Regions from separate parts of the Streptomyces sp. NBC_00483 genome, predicted to be linked through region 2. Evidence: riboswitches for the same ligand, from Rfam matches in the RefSeq annotation. Region 2 holds a riboswitch; each other region holds the start of a gene.

What was found. Region 2 has a riboswitch for cobalamin ahead of OHA73_RS28280 (ribonucleoside-diphosphate reductase subunit alpha). Riboswitches for the same ligand answer to the same signal wherever they lie in the genome.
Region 1: it holds a riboswitch for cobalamin, as region 2 does, so the genes downstream of both, OHA73_RS06895 (HoxN/HupN/NixA family nickel/cobalt transporter) here and OHA73_RS28280 (ribonucleoside-diphosphate reductase subunit alpha) in region 2, are expected to answer to the same signal.
Region 3: it holds a riboswitch for cobalamin, as region 2 does, so the genes downstream of both, OHA73_RS39305 (CbtB domain-containing protein) here and OHA73_RS28280 (ribonucleoside-diphosphate reductase subunit alpha) in region 2, are expected to answer to the same signal.

What each region holds. Positions count from the first base shown of each region.
Region 1 covers NZ_CP107880.1:1,599,150-1,604,224, forward strand. Annotated here, with positions in the region: gene rho (transcription termination factor Rho) at 1-1,130, shown strand, start outside; gene OHA73_RS06885 (GNAT family N-acetyltransferase) at 1,160-1,651, shown strand; gene OHA73_RS06890 (inorganic diphosphatase) at 1,717-2,235, shown strand; cobalamin riboswitch at 2,235-2,450, shown strand; gene OHA73_RS06895 (HoxN/HupN/NixA family nickel/cobalt transporter) at 2,482-3,600, shown strand; gene OHA73_RS06900 (translation factor GTPase family protein) at 3,745-5,075, shown strand, end outside.
Region 2 covers NZ_CP107880.1:6,273,003-6,278,077, forward strand. Annotated here, with positions in the region: gene OHA73_RS28280 (ribonucleoside-diphosphate reductase subunit alpha) at 1-1,549, opposite strand, end outside; cobalamin riboswitch at 1,677-1,807, opposite strand; gene OHA73_RS28285 (GNAT family N-acetyltransferase) at 1,871-2,383, opposite strand; gene mctP (monocarboxylate uptake permease MctP) at 2,487-4,115, opposite strand; gene OHA73_RS28295 (DUF3311 domain-containing protein) at 4,112-4,378, opposite strand; gene OHA73_RS28300 (YbdD/YjiX family protein) at 4,505-4,708, opposite strand; gene OHA73_RS28305 (carbon starvation CstA family protein) at 4,677-5,075, opposite strand, start outside.
Region 3 covers NZ_CP107880.1:8,787,106-8,792,180, reverse strand. Annotated here, with positions in the region: gene OHA73_RS39325 (MFS transporter) at 1-282, opposite strand, end outside; gene OHA73_RS39320 (GntR family transcriptional regulator) at 461-1,144, opposite strand; gene OHA73_RS39315 (hypothetical protein) at 1,252-1,731, opposite strand; gene OHA73_RS39310 (CbtA family protein) at 1,983-2,753, opposite strand; gene OHA73_RS39305 (CbtB domain-containing protein) at 2,776-2,997, opposite strand; cobalamin riboswitch at 3,036-3,157, opposite strand; gene OHA73_RS39300 (methylmalonyl-CoA mutase family protein) at 3,365-5,075, shown strand, end outside.

The sequences.
Region 1 (5,075 bases), 4.7 Mb from region 2:
CCATGAGCACCACCACAGCCACATCCCAAGAACCCGTCCGCGCCGCCGGCGTCCTCGACATCGGCGGGAACGGGACCGGTTTCCTGCGGGCGGCCGACCTGGAGCCCACGTCGCACGACGTCCAGGTCCCCGCCCACCTCATCCGCCAACTCGGCCTGCGCAAGGGCGACTTCGTCGAGGGAACGTGCGGGAAGCCGCGCAGCCTCGCGCACGTCGAGACCGTCGGCGGCGCCCCCGCTGCCGCGACCCGCGGCCGCCCGCGCTTCGCCGACCTCACCCCGCTCCACCCCAGCGAACGCTTCCGCCTCGAGCACCCGGCCGCGGGGCTCGCCGGACGGGTCGTCGACCTGTTCACGCCCATCGGCAAGGGGCAGCGCGGGCTGCTCGTCGCCCCGCCCAAGACCGGCAAGACGGTTCTGCTGCAGCAGCTCGCCGCCGCGTTCGCCGCCAACCACCCCGAGGTCCACCTCATGGTGGTGCTCGTCGACGAGCGCCCCGAGGAGGTCACCGACATGCGGCGCTCCGTGCGCGGCGAGGTGTACGCCTCGACGTTCGACCGCCCGGCGAAGGAGCACATCGCGCTCGCCGAACTCGCGGTGGAGCGCGCCAAGCGCCTCACCGAGCAGGGCCGCGACGTGGTGATCCTCCTCGACTCCCTCACCCGGCTGTGCCGGGCGCACAACAACGCGGCCGCCACCAGCGGCCGCACCCTGTCGGGCGGTGTCGACGCGGCCGCCCTGCACGGCCCGAAGCGCTTCTTCGGCGCGGCCCGCAACACCGAGGAGGCCGGATCGCTGACCATCCTCGCCACCGCCCTCGTCGACACCGGTTCCCGCGCCGACGACTACTACTTCGAGGAGCTCAAGAGCACCGGCAACATGGAGCTGCGCCTGGACCGCGTCCTCGCGCAGCGCCGCGTCCACCCGGCCGTCGAGCTCACCCCCTCCGGCACCCGCCGCGAGGAACTCCTGCTCCCCGCGCCCGAGTTGGCCGTCGTCCGCGGACTGCGGCGCGCCCTGCAGAGCCGGGACCCGGCCGCTTCCTACGAGGCCCTGCTCGACAAGCTGCGCCAGACCCCGGACAACGCCACGTTCCTGCGCCAGGCGCAGTCCACGGTGCCCGCCGCCTGACCCCGGCCCGGATGCGTAATACTCGGCACATGAACGCGAGCATGACGCGCCGTGGAAGGGGTCCCTCGATCACCGTCCGGCGGGCCACCGCCAAGGACTCCCGGCGTCTCACCCGCCTCGTGCGCGGCTCCAGCGCCTACCGGGACCCCTACGCCTCCATGGTCGCGGGCTATCGGGTGGGTCCCGACTACGTAGAGGCGCATCACGTCTACGTAGCAGTGGATCCGGCCGACGAGCGGGTGCTCGGCTTCTACTCGCTGCTCACCGCGCCGCCCGAGCTGGACCTGATGTTCGTCGCGGACGAGGCGCAGGGCCGGGGCATCGGGCGGCTGCTGGTCGACCATATGCGGGAGCAGGCGCTGGCCGCGGGCCTCGACCACGTCCGCGTCGTCGCGCACCCGCCCGCCGAGGGCTTCTACCGCTCCATGGGCGCGCACCGCACCGGCACCGTGCTCGCACGCCCGCCGGCCGTCGCCTGGGACCGACCCGAACTCGAATTCCCCATTCCCCCGGCCGCCTGAGGGGTTCCGCCCTTGCCCGGTACGGCGCACACTCGTGGGCGTCGGAATGCGGCAAGGAGGCCACATTGGGCAGCAGTCAGGCACGCGCCGAGGCGTTCGACGTGATCGTGGAGATCCCGCAGGGCTCACGGAACAAATACGAGATGGACCACGACATCGGGCGGATCCGGCTCGACCGGATGCTGTTCACGTCGACGCAGTACCCCGCGGACTACGGCTACATCGAGGGCACTCTCGGCGGCGACGGCGATCCGCTGGACGCGCTCGTCCTGACCGGCGACGCGACGTTCCCCGGTTGCGTCGTCGAGTGCCGGGCGATCGGCATGTTCGTCATGAGCGACGAGAAGGGTCCGGACGAGAAGGTGCTGTGCGTTCCCGCGCACGATCCACGGCACGACGCGGTCCGGGACATCGAGGACATCCCCGAGTTCGACCGCCTGGAGATCACCCATTTCTTCGAGGTCTACAAGGATCTGGAGCCGGGCAAATCGGTCGACGGCTCCCACTGGGAGGGCCGGGAGAAGGCGTACAAGGAGATCGGGCGGGCCCGCGAACGCGCTTCCGGTCAGCCAAAAGGGAGGTAGTAGGGTGGTCGGGCCGTGGTGCTCGGGAAGACCGGTGACGGCCCTTCAGGGGCCCATTCCGGAGCGGCCCTCGCCACTGTGATCGGGTTCCGGACAGTGACGTCCGGAGCGCGCCGTTCCACCCTGTGCGCCACTGGCGGCCGTCGGCCACCGGGAAGGCCGGAGCGTCGGGCACGCCCGTAAGCCAGGAGACCGGCCGCGGCATCTCACGAAGTGATCCACGAGGTGCTGGAGCGTGATCGACGCATGACCCTGCCCGGGGACTCCCCGACCCCTGCCCTGAATTCCCCCTCCCCCGCCTTCCGTTGGCGCCGCGAGGACACGCTGCGCACCGCGGGCCTGATCGCGGTGATCGCCGCGCTGCACGTCGTCGCGTTCGGCGTGCTGTTCCTGCTCGTCGTGCCCGAGCACTACGAGGTCGGCAACAAGGCCTTCGGTATCGGCCTCGGCATCACGGCGTACACGCTCGGCATGCGGCACGCCTTCGACGCCGACCACATCGCGGCCATCGACAACACCACCCGCAAGCTGATGGCGGACGGCAAACGGCCCGTCTCGGTCGGCTTCTGGTTCGCTCTCGGCCACTCCAGCGTGGTGGTCGCCATGGCGGCGCTCGTCGCGGGTGGCGCCGCGCTCGCGGGCACCCTGCTGAACGACGAATCGCGGACCCACCAGGTGCTCGGCGTCGTCGGCACCACCGTCTCCGGTTCGTTCCTGTATCTCATCGCGGCGCTCAACCTCGTTGCCCTGATGGGCATTCTGAAGGTCTTCAAGGCGATGCGCGCGGGCTCCTACGACGAGCGGAAGCTCGAGGAGCACCTGGATTCCCGCGGGTTCATGAACCGGATCCTCGGCCGTTTCACCAAGTCCATCACCCGCCCCGGCCAGATGTTCCCGCTGGGCTTCCTCTTCGGCCTCGGCTTCGACACCGCGACCGAGGTGACGCTGATGGTGATGGCGGGCAGCGGCGCCGCCGCGGGCCTGCCGTGGTATGCGATCCTGTGCCTGCCGCTGCTGTTCGCCGCGGGCATGAGCCTGTTCGACACACTCGACGGCACGTTCATGAACTTCGCCTACCAGTGGGCGTTCTCCAACCCGGTGCGCAAGGTGTTCTACAACCTCACCATCACCGGTCTGTCGATCGCGGTCGCGTTCTTCATCGGGACGATCGAACTCGTCGGCGTCCTGCACGACAAGCTCGACCTGAGCGACGCGGTGACCGACTGGATCGCCGGTCTCGATCTCGACAACGTCGGGTACGTGATCGTGGGCCTGTTCGTGGTCGTGTGGGCGGCGGCGATCGCCTACTGGCGCCTGGCGCGGGTCGAGCAGCGGTGGTCGGCGCGGGTGGCCGACGGCGCGTAATTCGGTTGCCGGGGCGCGCGGCCCCTGCTGCACTGAATGCAGCGGGCAATCCCGCGCGCCCCGACCGTGAGGACCGATCCATGCGCTCTGCAGACATGTTCCTTCAGAAGGCCCCTGCCCTCTCCCCCAAGGACATGACTGCCAGTGCACACACTGAATCTGGGCATTCTCGCGCACGTCGACGCCGGTAAGACCAGCCTGACCGAGCGGCTCCTGCACACGGCCGGGGTGATCGACGAACTCGGCCGGGTCGACGACGGGAGCACCCGCACCGACTCCCTCGACCTGGAGCGCAGGCGCGGCATCACCATCAAGTCCGCCGTGGCGTCGTTCCCGCTCGGCGACACCAACATCAATCTGGTGGACACACCGGGCCACCCGGACTTCATCGCCGAGGTCGAGCGGGTGCTCGGGGTCCTCGACGGGGCGGTGCTCGTCGTCTCGGCCGTCGAGGGCGTGCAGGCGCAGACCCGCGTCCTGATGCGGACGCTGCGCCGACTGCGCATCCCCACGGTGGTGTTCGTGAACAAGGTCGACCGCGGCGGCGCCCGCGAGGCCGCGCTCCTCGACGACCTGCGGCACAAACTCACCCCTGCCGTGGTCCCGATGAACACGGTGCCGCACGGCCTCGGCGGCCGGGACGCGCTCTGCGTCCCCTACGTCGCCCAGGACGCGGAGCATCGCGCCCGCCTGGTCGACGTGCTCTCCGCCCGCGACGACGCGCTGCTGGAGGCGTACGTCAAGGACGAGGGGTCGGTCACGTACGGCCGACTGCGCGACGCGCTCGCCGAGCAGACGGCGCGCACCGAGGCGCATCCCGTGTACTTCGGCTCGGCGATGACCGGGGTGGGGATCGACACCCTCGTGGACGGCATCACGCGCCTGCTCCCTCCTGCCGAGGAACTGCCCCAACTACCGCTCTCCGCCCGCGTGTTCAAGGTGGAGCGCGGTCCGGCCGGCGAGAAGATCGCGTATGCCCGCGTGTTCACCGGGACGCTGCGGGTGCGCGAACGGCTCGCGTTGCCCGGCGGCGGGGAGGACCGGGTGACGTCGGTGCGCGTCTTCGCGGACGGGGCGGACACACCACGCACGGAGGCGGGCCCAGGAAAGGTGGCACGCCTGTGGGGACTCGGCGGGGTACGTGTCGGCGACGACCTCGGCGAGCCCCAAGTCCCCGTCAAGGAGCACCACTTCGCGCCGCCCACTCTGGAGACGGTGGTCGACCCGGACCGGCCGGGGCTGCGCGGCGCCCTGCTCGCCGCGCTCACCCAGCTCGCCGAGCAGGACCCGCTGATCGGCCTGCGCCAGGACGACATCCGCCAGGAGATCTTCCTGTCGCTCTACGGCGAGGTGCAGAAGGAGGTCGTGCAGTCCACGCTCGCCGAGGAGTTCGGGCTCGACGTGACGTTCCGGGAGTCGACGCCCCTGTGCGTCGAGCGGCCGACGGGCTCCGGCGCGGCGGTCGAGGTCATGAA
Region 2 (5,075 bases):
GCTTGAAGAAGACGTCCTGGAGGCCCATCGCGCCCAGGCCCACCGGGCGCCAGCGGGAGTTGGAGCGGCCCGCCTGGTCGGTCGGGTAGAAGTTGATGTCGACGACGCGGTCGAGGAAGGTGACGGCCGTGCGGACCGTCTCGTCGAGCCGCTCCCAGTCGATGCCACCGTCCACGACGAAGGACCCGAGGTTCACCGACCCCAGGTTGCAGACGGCCGTCTCCCCGTCGTCCGTCACCTCCAGGATCTCCGTGCAGAGATTCGAGGAGTGGACCGTGTGGCCGGGCTCCGCCGTCTGGTTGGCGGTGCGGTTGGCGGCGTCCTTGAAGGTCAGCCAGCCGTTGCCGGTCTGCGCGAGGGTGCGCATCATGCGGCCGTACAGATCGCGGGCCGGGATGGTCCGCTGGGCCTTCCCGTCGGCCTCGGCCTTGCGGTACGCGGCGTCGAACTCCTCGCCCCACAGGTCGACGAGCTCGGGCACGTCGGCCGGCGAGAACAGCGACCACGGCTGGTCCGTGTTCACCCGGCGCATGAACTCGTCCGGGATCCAGTGCGCGAGGTTCAGGTTGTGGGTGCGGCGCGCGTCCTCACCAGTGTTGTCGCGCAGCTCGAGGAACTCCTCGATGTCGGAGTGCCAGGTCTCCAGGTAGACCGCGGCGGCGCCTTTGCGGCGGCCTCCCTGGTTCACGGCGGCGACCGAGGCGTCCAGCGTCTTCAGGAACGGGACGATGCCGTTGGAGTGCCCGTTCGTGCCGCGGATCAGCGAACCGCGGCTGCGGATGCGGGAGTACGAGAGACCGATGCCACCCGCGTGCTTCGAGAGGCGGGCGACCTGGTGGTACCGGTCGTAGATCGAGTCGAGCTCGTCGAGCGGGGAGTCGAGCAGGTAGCAGCTCGACATCTGGGGGTGGCGGGTGCCGGAGTTGAAGAGCGTGGGGGAGGAGGGCAGGTAGTCGAGGCGGCTCATCAGGCCGTACAGGGCGGCCACTTCGTCCAGCGCGCGGACGCTGTCGTCCTCGGCGAGTCCGCAGGCCACGCGCAGCATGAAGTGCTGCGGGGTCTCGATGACGTGCCGGGTGATCGGGTGCCGCAGCAGGTAGCGGCTGTGCAGCGTGCGCAGGCCGAAGTAGCCGAAGCGGTCGTCGCCCGCGACGTCGATCAGCGCGTCGAGGCGCGCCGCGTGCACCCGTACGAACTCGGCCGTGCGGTCCGCGATCAGGCCCTCGCGGTGGCCGACCTCGACCGACCCGGTGAAGGACGTGACGCCCTGCGAGGCGGCCTCCGCGGCGATGGAGCGGGTGAGCAGTCGGGCGGCGAGCCGGGAGTAGGCGGGGTCCTCGGAGATCAGACCGGCCGCGGCCTCGGTGGCGAGATCGCGCAGCTCGGCCTCATCGGCCCGCGCCGAACGGCCGCGCAGCGCGGCGGCCGCGATCCGGCCGGGATCGGCGTCGGGGAGGTCGGCGGTCAGCTCGGTCAGGGTGCGCAGCAGTGCGGCACCCGGGCCGTCCTGGGGGGTGGCTGAGACCGGTTCGGCGGGCGCGATGGTCACGTGGAGGCTCTCCCTCGCTCGGCTCGAGGCCTGCGGGGAGGAGGTGGCAGCGCGGGCGCGCGAAGGCGGGCCCTCGTCCACCGGCCCTTTCCGCGAGGCCCGGACGTCGTCGACGCCCGGGCCGGTCGGCTCGGGCGTACCGTCGACAGGTCATCGGACTCACGCGGGCGTTTTTGTACGCCTACGTACACCGTTGCGGGACAGTTCCGGATTCGCACCGGATTCCCCTGTGGTGACAGCGAGAGCGAGCATACATGTTGTGTTGGGCTTTCGCTTCAGCCCCATATGTTGTGTCGGCGTTGCGCCAGGGTGCCCATGCCTTCAGCCCGCCGAAGCCCCTGCCGACAGCCTCAACTCGTACGCCCGCAGCATCACTTCCGGGATCGGGGCCCAGTCGCGGTCCGGGATCCGGGTGAAGCCGAGGCGCTCGTAGAGGCGGTGCGAGGCGGTCGCGAGCGGCTGGGTGCACAGCACCACCGCCGACTTGCCGGCCGTGCGGGCCCGGTCGATCACGGCCCGTACGAGCGCCTCGCCGACGCCCTTCCCGCGCGCCTCGACGGCGACGGCCAGCATCCGGAACTCGGCCTCCGAGGGGCGCGCCAGCTCCGCGTACGGGTGGTCGTGCGAGGAGACGTAGGTGACGCTGCCGAGGACCCGGCCGTCCGGGTCCTCGGCGACGAGCACCTCGGCCTGCCGGGCGCGTTTCTCGACGTCGCGCAGTTCGGCGGCGTACCAGTCGTCCTCGCCGAACGCGAGGAGGCCACTGCCCAGGTAGGCGCGGGCACTCAACTCGCCGAGGGCGGCGTACTCATCGGGGCGCACAGTTCTGATCACGACGCCATGGTTACGCGACCGTATGCCGTGGTCGCAACGCTTTCCGGAAAATGTGTCGGGCCCCTCCGTGTGGAGGGGCCCGACACATTCGTGCAAGCGGTGCCTAGTGACCGGCGCCCGCGCCGACCGTGGGCAGTTCGGTCTGGACCCCCTTGTCGCCCGCGTCGGCCGTGTAGTCCTCGCGGGACGTCTCGTCGACGCCGTCCGGGGCGTTGAACGCCTTCAGGACGAAGGTTCCGACCACGGTCACGACGACGTTCAGGACGAACGCCGTGAGGCCGATGTAGCCGATCTCGCCGATGCCGGGGATCTCCGCCGACGAGCCGCCGAAGTGCGCCTGCGTCGGCGACGCGACGCCGTACGCGGCGAGCGTGCCGTACAGCATGCCGACCGCCCAGCCCGCGAGCAGCGCCCACCGGTGGAACCAGCGCGTGAACAGGCCGCCGACCAGGGCCGGCATCGTCTGGAGGATCCAGATGCCGCCGAGCAGCTGGAAGTTGATCGCGACGGTCTTGTCCATGGTGAGGACGAAGGCCAGGGCGCCCACCTTCACGAGCAGCGAGACCAGCTTGGAGACCTTGGTCTCCTGCTCGGGCGTCGCGTCCGGCTTGATGAAGTCCTTGTAGATGTTGCGCGTGAACAGGTTCGCCGCGGCGATGGACATGATGGCCGCGGGGACCAGCGCGCCGATGCCGATGGCGGCGAACGCGACGCCCGTGAACCAGTCGGGGAACATGTCCTCGAACAGCTGCGGAATCGCCAACTGCCCGTTCTGCACCTTGATCCCGGCCGCGATCGCCATGAACCCGAGCAGCCCGAGCAGGCCCAGCATCAGCGAGTACAGCGGCAGGATCGTGGTGTTGCGGCGGATCACGTTGCGGCTCTTGGAGGACAGGGTCGCCGTGATCGAGTGCGGGTACATGAACAGCGCCAGGGCGGAACCGAGCGCGAGCGTCGCGTACGTCCACGTACCGCCGGATCCCGGTGCGAGCCCGGCGACCGGTTTGCCGGCGGCTTCGTTGGCCGCGTCGAACTTGTCGTTCGCCGCCGAGAAGATGTGCTCGAACCCGCCGAGCTTGATCGGGATGTAGATGATGGCGACCGCGATCACGAGGTAGATCAGGCCGTCCTTGACGAACGCGATCAGCGCGGGCGCCCGCAGGCCCGAGGAGTACGTGTACGCGGCGAGCACGCCGAAGGCGAGCAGCAGTGGCAGGTCCTTGACGAACCAGTTGGTGTTCTCGCCGCCGCCGACGCCCATCACGTCAAGGACCGCCTGGATGCCCACCAGTTGGAGCGCGATGTACGGCATCGTGGCGAGGATGCCGGTGATCGCGACCGCGAGCGAGAGGCCCTTCGAGCCGAAGCGGCCGCGCACGAAGTCGGACGTGGTCACGTACCCGTGCTTGTGCGAGACCGACCACAGGCGCGGCAGGAAGGTGAAGATCAGCGGGTACACCAGGATCGTGTACGGCACCGCGAAGAAGCCGGAGGCGCCGGCCGCGTAGATCGCCGCGGGGACGGCGACGAAGGTGTACGCCGTGTAGAGGTCGCCGCCCAGCAGGAACCAGGTGACCCAGGTGCCGAACGAGCGGCCGCCCAGGCCCCATTCGTCGAGCGATGCTTCGTTCTCGGCCTTCCGCCAGCGCGCGGCGAGGAAGCCCATGACCGTGACGGCCACGAAGAAGATGATGAAGACGGTGAGCGCGACACCGTTGACGCCGCCGTTCACGCCTGGCCTCCAGCCGACTGAGCAGACTTACGGGCACGCTGATCGCGCTGCCACAGCTTGTACGCGGTCATCGTGAGCGCGGTCGAGATGAGCACCCAGAGCATCTGGTACCAGTAGAAGAACGGGACGCCGATGAGCGTCGGTTCGATCTTGGCGTAGGAGCTGACCCAGAGCATCGCGACGAACGGTGCGACCAGACACAGTGCAATGATCACGCGCACCGGCGTGACCACCGGTTGTTTCACTTCAGGCGCATCGGACATTCGCGGTTCCGTTCCCCTCGCTCATCAGAGATCCCACTTATCTCATGTTTAACGCCCGGGAAATCTAAGCGAGAGTCTTGATCTATGGAACCCCTGTCCGGATAACGGACCCGTTCACAGACCGCCTCAGCAGCAGCGGAACCCCTGCCGGGGATCCGATTCCTGGCGGTCCGTCCGCATGCGCTCGAAGTCGCGCCGGGACGGAACGGACGCACCCGGGTGGGTCTCCCCGAGGTGCGTCACGTACCGGTCGTACGCGCTCTCGTCCGTCAACTCACGGACGAACCACCGCACATACCTAGCCACCCGTAGAACTGCCGACGCCGGCATCGCGCGCCTCCGCCTTCTCCTCCTGTGTCGGGACGAGCCCGGCCGGTGCCACCAGCGTGGACTCGACGTACGGCGCCTCGCTCAGCCTGGACGACTGCGGGTTCCGTACGTGCTTCACGCATACCCGCAGCGCGTCGAGGACCACCACGATGATGAGGAGGGCGAGCGCGGCCGAAAGGACGCCGTCCACCGTGGAGTTGGTGACCACGGTGTGCATGTCGTCCATGGTCTTGGCGGGCGGCAGGATCTTGCCGGCGTCGATGGCGTCCTGGTAGTTCGAGCGCTGCTGGAAGAAGCCGACGCGCGGGTCGGACGAGAACACCTTCTGCCAGCTGGCGGTCAGCGTCACGACGGTGTCCCAGACCAG
Region 3 (5,075 bases), 2.5 Mb from region 2:
CGATCCGACCCCCTGGGAGAACGCGGTCAGGGCGGTCCAGATCGACCACCAGCCGACCGCGATCGGGTAGATCACCCGGGGACCGAAGCGGTCGAGCAGCCAGCCGGACGGGAGTTGGAAGATCGCGTACGTCCAGAAGAAGGCGGAGAGCAGAACCCCCTGCACCGCCGAGCTGATGTGGAACTCTTTGGACATGAACGGCATCGCGACGCTGATGGCGGCGCGGTCGAGATAGGCGATGGTCAGCCCGAGGGCCGAGAATCCGACGATCGTCCAGCGCATACGGCTGCGCTCGCGAACGGGACCTGGCCCTGCTGGGGCGGACGTGCGCACGTTAGACTGGGGCATCGTTGCTCCTAGTGGGTAACGGCGACGCTCCTTGTGGAGCGTGGATCTCTGAGGTGCGGCCCGGGATCTTGGCGGTGAACGGGCCGCACCTCGTCTTCAGTTGTCCGGCTGTTCAGTGAGTGAGCGTCTCCTCCTGAAGGTGCCGGGCCACGAATCCCTCGATGTGACGCCGGACGAGCGTGGCAGCCTCGTCGCCCTTCCCTGACCGCACGCACTCGAGTACAGCCGCGTGCTCGCGGGACTCCTCCTGCCACGACGGTGACCGGGCCCAGGAGGACGCGGAGACGAGCGCCGTCTGATCGCGGAGCCCGTCGAGCGTGCGGAGCAGCAGCGGGTTGCCGCACCCGGCGTAGAGACCGCGGTGGAAGTCCCTGTTGGCGGTGGAGCGGGTCGAGGCGTCCTCGGCAAGCGCCGCGCGCTCCAACGCCTGTGCCGCGCCGGAGAAGTCACTGCCCGCGACGACGCTGCGCCGCACCGCTTCCGGCTCCAGGAGCAGGCGCATGTCGTAGACCGCCATCGCGTCCTGCTCGCTCAGCTCCCGCACCGTGGTGCCGGCGAACGGCCGGATGACGACGAGCCCCGAGCCCTCCAGCGCCTTCAACGCCTCACGCACGGGCGTCTTCGACACACCGAACTCCCCCGCCAGCACGTTCTCCACCAGCGCGGTTCCCGGCTTGAACTCCCCATTCAGGATCGCCGCCTTGATGGCCTCGAGTACGTGCGCGGTCCGCGACGGCAAGGTGGCCGGACTGAAAGCAGGCAAGGTCGAGCCCCCAAATGGAATCTCATATGTCATATACGACTGGACCGTAACTGCCGTAGCGACCAAGGGCAATGGGTCTGCCACCAGCTTCCCCAAATCCCCCTCGGCCCCCGTGACTCCATCGCCCACTGCTACCGCAGCTACGCGATCCGGCTGAGGTCCATGGTCCAGTTGGTGCGCCAGGTGGCTCCGCCGTCGTAGGAGAACGCCTGCTCCCACCGGGCCGCGTCGGGTGAGGAGTTGGTCCAGTCGAAGCGGACCTTCACGGCATGACCGCCCAGAACGTCGTCACAGTAGAAACGACCCAAGCCGTCGCTGAAGGCCCCCTCCATGGCCGGGTCGAGATGGCCGGGCCGGGTGCTGGAGGCCCACCAGATCCGCCAGATCTTGGCTTCCGGATCGAACTGGCGCAGCGTGAACCCCTCGAAGCTGTCGGTCCATATCCGATCGACATGCCCCAACCCACCCAGGATCGGCTCGATCGCCGACGTCGCATCGAACTCGACCCACTCCTCACACGCCAGGTCGGCGACGTCCACCAGCTTGCGGTTGCGCACCCGCCAGCGGCCGAAGAGAAAATCGAAGTCGGCGCGCCCGTCGACCGACACGTCAGAACCCATGCTCAGACCCCTTGCGGAACATCGCCCCCTGCGATCACACGCAGAAGACGCACGAACGAACAGAGACCCCGAGGCTACGTCCCGGCACTGACACTGCTCGCGCCCACAAGACCTGGCCCAGTCGTCACTGAATACGACTCACTCCAGAGCGCCCGGTCGCGGGTGATTCTTCGACCCATCGGTGGTGTCCGTGAAACGCGAGAGGGCCCCCGGTCGGTGCCGGGGGCCCTCTCGTGTGCCTCGGGGGCAGGTCAGTTACCCGAGGGCACCGACGCCTGTGCGGGCGGAGCCGTTGTCGGCTTCGGCTTCGGGTTCAGCAGGCGTTCGGCCAACTCGCCGAAGAGCAGGCCGAATCCGCCCCACATCACGATCTGCATGGCGAGCGCGGACAGCCGGAAGCGCCACAGCAGTGCCGCGGGGAAGTGGGCCGGCACCTCGTTGATCACGGGCAGGAACGCGTACGCGAGACCGATCACCACGGCGAAGCCGAGGACCGCCACGACGGTGGCGTACCAGGTGCCGATCCTCGGCGCGAGCCGCTTGCCGAGGATCGTCGCGGCGACGGCGAGGAGCACGCTGAGCACCATCATCAGGAAGTACAGGGTGGTGCGCTTGCCGATGGTGTCGCCGTTGCCGACGGCGGGCGGGTTGGCCGGGTATTTCAGGAACGGCACGACGTACACGGCGAGCAGGGCGCAGCCCGACAGGAGCAGCGCCGTGGCGCGCGGGCCGAAGCGGCCGACGCGCCCGAGGGCGAAGCAGTAGGCGAGTGCGGCGATGCCGCCGAACGAGACCCCGTAGACGAGGACTCCGGTGGCGAGGCCGGCCGTGGACTGCAGGCTCCGGGAGACGAGTTCGACCTCGTCGCCGTGGGAGTGCCCCGCGTGGGCCCCTTCGAAGCCGATGGCGCTGTCCACATTGGGCTCGCCGAGCCAGTAGGCGATCACCAGGGCGAGCACACCCGCTGCGAGGCCCGCGAGCATGCCGCGAACGAGCAGGTTGCGTACGGTTGTTGAGTTCATGAGCGCGTCGGATCCCTCTGGGTCAGTGGCAGGGGAAGCCGAGCAGGTGTCGGGCGTCGTGCACCCATTCATGAACCCCCGCACCGCTGAACACGGAGGTGGCGCCCTGTTCGGCGCCGACGAAGTAGAGCAGGACGAGCATCAGGATGCCGAAGAAGGCAGCCCAGGGGGCGATCACCTTCAGCGGCAGCTTGGCCGGAATGGCGGGGGTGGTGGCAGTCGGCTGGGCGACGTGTTGCGCCATCGCGCAAGGCCTCCTTCGGGAGTTCGCGTCCCATATCGGTGGTGCAAGGGACGACAGCCCGGGTCTGACTCACGGAGCGGCCCGAAGGCCCCCGCATACAGTGGCGCGACCGTGCCGGAATCTCACCGGCTTCCGTCGTGCTGTCGTCGATAACCCTGGGACCGTACCGCGTGTCGCGTGCATGGCCAAGATGGGGCGCGAACGACTCGCTCGCGTGGGTGCCGGTCGGCGAACAGGGACCTGCTGTTCCCAGCCGAAGGGACCTGTTGTTCCCAGCCGATACGACGGCGACGCGTTCAGGACAAGGTAAACAAGGTCACACTCGCGCCCCGCCCTGTTCAGCAGCCGACTGACCTAGCATCCGGGCATGACGGTCCTGCCTGACGACGGGCTCTCCCTGGCAGCCGAGTTTCCTGACGCGACCCTTGAGCAATGGCAGCACCTGGTGGCGGGTGTTCTGCGCAAGTCCGGCAAGGAAGTCTCGGACTCCGAGGCGGAGTACGCCCTGTCCACCGCGCTCGAGGACGGGCTGCGCGTCCCGCCCCTGTACACAGCCGACAGCAACGCGCCCGACCCCGGCCTGCCCGGCTTCGCGCCGTTCGTACGCGGCGGGCGCGCCGAGGGCAACGCGGCCGGCGGCTGGGACGTACGGCAGCGGCACACGGTCGCCGACTCCGGTGCGGTCCTGGCCGATCTGGAGAACGGCGTCACGTCACTGTGGCTGGCCGTGGGCGAATCGGCCCGCTTCCCCGTCTCCGCGCTCGCGTCCGCGCTCGACGGTGTCCACCTCGATCTGGCGCCCGTCGTACTCGACGCGGGAGCGGAGTACGACGCCGCCGCGCGGGATCTGCTGCGGCTCTACGACACATGTGGCATCGCCCACGACGCCGCCCGGGGCAACCTCGGCGCCGACCCGCTGGGGCACGAGGCGCGTACGGGCGAGTCCGGTGACGCGGCGCCCGCCGTCGCGCTGGCCCGGCTGTGCACCGACGAGTACCCGGGCCTGCGGGCGCTGACCGTGGACGCGCTGCCGTACCACGAGGCCGGTGGGTCGGCCGCCCAGGAGCTCGGCGCGTCCCTCGCGACCGGCGTCGCCTACCTGCGGGCTCTGACGGACGCCGGACTGAGCGTCCAACAGGCCCTGGGGCAGCTGGAGTTCCGGTACGCGGCGAGTGCCGACCAGTTCCTGACCATCGCCAAGTTCCGTGCCGCGCGCCGCCTGTGGGCGCGGGTCGCGGAGGCCTGCGGGGCGACCGCCTCGGGTGCGCAGCTCCAGCACGCGGTGACGTCACCGGTGATGATGAGCCGGCGCGACCCGTGGGTGAACATGCTGCGGACCACCGTCGCGTCGCTGGCGGCCGGGGCGGGCGGGGCCGACTCCGTGACCGTGCTGCCGTTCGATCACGCGCTGGGTCTGCCGGACGCTTTCGCCCGCCGTATCGCCCGCAACACCTCCACCATCCTCATCGAGGAGTCCCACCTCGCGCGGGTCGTCGACCCCGCGGGCGGCTCCTGGTATGTGGAGCGCCTGACCGACGAACTCGCCCATGCGGGCTGGGAGTTCTTCCAGGAGATCGAGAAGGCCGGCGGGCAGGCAGCGGCGCTGCGCTCGGGCCTGGTCCGCGAGCGGCTGGCCGCGACCTGGGAGGCGCGGAGCAAGAAGCTGGCCACGCGCCGCGAACCGGTCACCGGGGTCAGCGAGTTCCCGAGCCTCGCCGAGAAGACCGTCGTGCGTGAGCCGGCCCCGGCCCCGCCGTCCGGCGGCCTGCCGCGCGTACGCCGCGACGAGGCGTTCGAGGCGCTGCGGGCCCGTTCCGACGCGCATCTCGCCGCGACCGGCGCCCGCCCCCGCGTCTACCTGGCCGCGCTCGGCCCGGCCGCCGCACACACCGCCCGCGTCGGCTTCGCCGCCAACCTCTTCCAGGCGGGCGGCATCGAACCGGTCACGGACGGCACGTTCGAGGAGAGCGGGGCGCTGGAGGCGTGCCTGTGCTCCAGCGACACCGTGTACGAGGAGGAGGCCGAGGCCACCGCGCGGGCCCTGCGCGGGGCGGGCGCCGGCCAGGTGTTCCTCGCGG